DNA from 2 places in the Pseudoalteromonas sp. SG45-1 genome. Region 2 is predicted to be linked to the other one. Evidence: riboswitches for the same ligand, from Rfam matches in the RefSeq annotation. Region 2 holds a riboswitch; the other holds the start of a gene.

Region 1 (2,206 bases), on a different contig from region 2:
AAGCAATATTTGGTTTTTACGTTGCGTTACTGCGCGTATACCTGGTTGCTGCGATTTTTCGCGCTCAATCCACGTACCGCCACGCTCTGGCTCGCGGCTAGAACCTACAAACACGTTAATGTGGCTACGGCTCGCTGGTAAAATAGTTGCTGGGTGTAATACTTTTGCGCCAAAGGTTGCCATTTCAGCGGCTTCGTCAAAACTTAAGCGTGCAATAGGCGTCGCTTTTGCGCACAAACGCGGGTCGGTGCTAAAAATGCCCACTACGTCGGTCCAAATATGCACACTTTTAGCGTTAATCGCTTCAGCTAGTAATGCAGCGCTGTAGTCTGAACCACCACGTCCTAGCGTTGTGGTGTGACCGTATTCGTCACTACCAATAAATCCCTGAGTTACAATTACTTGAGCGTCTAATAACGGAATTAAATGCTCTTTAGCAGCTTGCGCTGTGGCTGCAACATTGGGCGTTGCTTTACCAAATTGGCTGTCGGTTTTAAGTACCTTGCGCACATCAAAGCGATCGGCATTTAAACCTTGTAAACGCAGCACTTGAGCAAACAAATACGACGATAAACGCTCACCAAAGCTAAGTAGCTCGTCGTGTTGCTGATCGGTTGTTAGTGGTTCTTGAGCCAATGTTTGAAATGCTTTTAGGGTTTCGTTAAAGCCAACCGCTAAATCGGCATCTAGCGATAATTCATCTAAAATAGTTTGTTGAATAGCAAGCACGCCGTTTATGTGTTCTTGGCGCTCACTAGGAGTAATGCTTGATTTACACAGTGCAACTAAGTGATTAGTTACGCCGGCACTGGCGCTCACGGCAACAATACGTACGCTTTTATCTGCAACAATAATTTCGCTACAGCGACTCATCGCTTCAAAATTTGCAACACTGGTTCCGCCAAATTTGGCAACGATGTAATCTGATTTTGCGCCTGATACTGTTTGTGGCACTGATTGGGTAGTCATTTAGTCTCCTTTCGCGGTATCCAAACCGCAATAAAACAAGAAGAACTTGGCAAAGGAATGCTTGAAGATAAGTCCACTGCCAGAAGCTCTCCACCTATATTGGTGACAGTTTTGGGGATTCAGCCCCATAAACCGAAAAACAATGACGACGTACCATTATTTTCCTCGGCGAGTACTTCCCTCCTTAATGATCATCGGCTTTCGTCGCCTAACATTAAGTACCTAAGTATCGCACCTCTTCTGAATGCTTTATTAACCAGTGGCTAATAAAACAAAACCCCACTAAGTAGCGGGGCTTTGAAAGTTATCGTTTAGACGTCTAGCTGTCAAGCATTTAATAATTTATGAGTTAAATAAAACTGCCCATGTAATACGAGCCCGCATATCCAACCGTGTAACAAATTAATAAATGCAGCGATAAACGCAAGTAGCTCATAAAGGTAAGCGCTTTAACTTTACTCATGGCAATAATGCCCGCAGCCGAACCAATAATAAGCATTGAACCGCCCACACCCGTTGCATACGTAAACGACAACCAATGTTGTTGGCTCATTACTATATTGGCTTTTAATAATGCAGCGGTAAGCGGTACGTTATCGACCCCAGCTGATAATATGCCCATTAAGTAGTTTGCGTATTCTGGTGCCATTACCGTGTATAGGTCGGTAAATTTACTCAACATACCAATTTCTTTAAGTGCGCCAACAAGTAAAAGTACACCTACAAAAAACAATAATGTGTCGTATTCTATATCGCGAACAAAATCGATTATGTCTTTGTTTATGTCTTTTTTGCGCATTAAAAATTGCGCCACTAAAAACATCACTGATAAGCCAAACAAAAAGGTTAATAAAGGCGGTACGCTGTAAATTACACTCAACGTAAGTGTGCTCACTACGGTAGATAAAAATATAACAGCAATGGTTATGTCGGTTTTTTCAATGCGGGTTTTACCTGCACTAGCAAACTCAACACGCCCTTTCATACCTATAGACAGTAACGCAGCAAGCAGCATAACGCTTGCAAGTGCTGGCGCTATAAGTAGTAATAAATGAGCAATGGTTACTTTGCCATCTAAAAATATCATTAGTGTGGTTACGTCACCTGTTATTAGCGATACCCCACCTGAGTTCACTCCAAACACAATAAGCGTGGCGTATTTAACGAGCTTTTTAGGTTCAAGCTTTAACGACATAACAACCGCAAGCGATATAAGCGTCGCTGTTACGTTGTCTGA
Region 2 (2,206 bases):
TTTCCGCCTAAACGCGAACCATGCTTTTTTAAATATGCCCACAAACCAATAATATCGTCTGTCGGCCAATTAGCGATAAACTGGCTAAAACTGCCATGTTCCCCTGCTATTTCGTGGATCATGTAAGCATTTTCGGTAATTGTTTTTACTTTTTTATAGTTACGAACAATGCGCTCATCCGTTGCTTTTTGTTCCAGCATATCTGGTGGCATCATTAATAACTTATCAACGCTAAAATCCCAAAAAACCTCTCTAAAGCCTGCCCACTTATTATTTATGACTGACCAATAAAAGCCGCTTTGAAATACTTTTCGAGTAAATTCTTCAAGCCAATCGTCGTCACTTAACGTGCTTAGTTGTTTTTTAGATAGCGGTTTTGCAAGTAATAACTTAAGCATTTTTTCAGAGCCTTTTCGCTCTACCGCTCGCTTATAAATATCGCTAAATTTTTCCATACTAATTAAATACCTCACTACTTATATTGCTAGTGTACGAGAAAAGCACCTAATACGTAACCACCCCTCTTTTCGATGAATTAATCTGTATTTAGTCGCTTGACACCTAGACGGCTAAAATGCTTTAATCGCCGTAATTACCCTATTTAAATTGCACAGGTTTGTAAGTTTTACCCTACAAACAGGTGCAAAGGGCTAGAAGAGGTGCGTTATTCAGGTAGCGTATGTTAGGAGCGCAAACTCCAGTAAGCATACGTGAGGGGAATTAACGCCGAGAAGTAACCACTTTTGCGAGGTGTTTATTTCGGGCGACTAGGTTGAACCCTAGCGACTGTCACCAATAGCTGCTTATAAAAAGCAGCTTGTTAGTTTGGTGGAGAGCTTCTGGTCTTAAATATTAAGGCCGTGCGCCCTATTATTTTAAGCCCATTCGCTCTTCGAATTATTAGTTCGAACGACGTTAATGCGGCTCCTTCCATAAAGCTTTTTAACTCTTCGAATAATACCAATTGCATTAAATTAGTTATCGCTAAAATGATCACGTTTTTAATAAAATTGGTACAAATTATAAGTTCGTGAGAGATGATCAACAACTTCAATTTAAACGACTACTCACTGTGGACCGCGCTCGTAACGCCATTTGATCAACACGGCGATGTTGACTACAACACGTTAACTAAGTTGGTTAGCGATCAAGAAGCGGCACATAACGGTATTTTGCTACTTGGCAGTACGGGCGAAGGTTTAGCACTAACGCTAAAAGAGCAACAAGCCATTGTTGAGCACGTATGCCAGCTAAAACCAACAGTACCACTCATGGTAGCTGTGGGCGGTAGTAACTTAAAGCAACAAATTGAGTGGGTTAACTACTGTAATACACTCCCAATTCATAGCTTTTTACTTGGCTCACCGCTTTATGCAAAGCCTGGCGCTGTAGGTCAAACTCATTGGTTTGAAAGCCTACTAAATGCAAGCGCTCACCCATGTATGCTTTATAACGTACCAGGTCGAAGCGCTGTTAGCATCCCAGCGGCAACAATTCAAAACTTACAAAACAATAAAAATTTATGGGCGTTAAAAGAAGCGAGCGGCAGTATTGCTCAGTTTGAAGCTTACCGCCAAGCGGCGCCTAATTTAGCTATTTTTAGTGGCGACGATGCGCTAATGCCTTATTTTGCTCAAGCTGGCGCAAAAGGTTTGGTGTCGGTAGCTGCAAACGCATGGCCTGAACAAACTCACGAGTTTGTTAAGCGCAGTTTAAGTGGTCAACACCCTAATTTATTTGCCCAGTGGTCAAGCGCTATTAATAGCCTGTTTGCTGTCGCAAACCCTATTCCCGTAAAGGTACTGATGCATTTGCAAGGCCGCTTAAGCAGCCCGCAACTTCGTCCACCTTTAACACATCTTGAGTTAACTCAAACCGATTGCATCACAACTGCAAACAACACCATTTTATCTTGGCATTAAATACAGGTTTTTATAATGAGCTGGTTAGAACTATTAAATAATTTAGAATCGGGCGCAGTACGCGCAGCATCACAAAACGAAAGCGGCCAATGGCAAGCTAACGTAGAAGTAAAGCAAGGCATTTTAGAAGCCTTTAAAAATGGCACTAATACTGAGTTTGCAGGCGGCTTTGTTGATAAACATAACCTAGCTCCGCAAGAATTTAGTACTGATGATGGCGTTCGTATGGTACCAGGTGGCTCAAGTGTTCGCCGTGGTGCTTATGTTGCTAAAGGCACGATTAT

The links. A riboswitch is a leader RNA that binds a small molecule or an ion and turns the genes downstream of it on or off. The one in region 2 is predicted to bind lysine.
Region 1: another riboswitch for lysine. It lies ahead of lysC (lysine-sensitive aspartokinase 3); the one in region 2 lies ahead of dapA (4-hydroxy-tetrahydrodipicolinate synthase).

The regions. Positions count from the first base shown of each region.
Region 1 is NZ_JACJEP010000034.1:6,033-8,238, reverse strand. Features, by position in the region: gene lysC (lysine-sensitive aspartokinase 3) at 1-969, opposite strand, end outside; lysine riboswitch at 1,045-1,217, opposite strand; gene nhaD (sodium:proton antiporter NhaD) at 1,319-2,206, opposite strand, start outside.
Region 2 is NZ_JACJEP010000009.1:53,751-55,956, reverse strand. Features, by position in the region: gene H5117_RS09865 (DNA-3-methyladenine glycosylase I) at 1-455, opposite strand, end outside; lysine riboswitch at 647-847, shown strand; gene dapA (4-hydroxy-tetrahydrodipicolinate synthase) at 1,038-1,922, shown strand; gene H5117_RS09855 (2,3,4,5-tetrahydropyridine-2,6-dicarboxylate N-succinyltransferase) at 1,938-2,206, shown strand, end outside.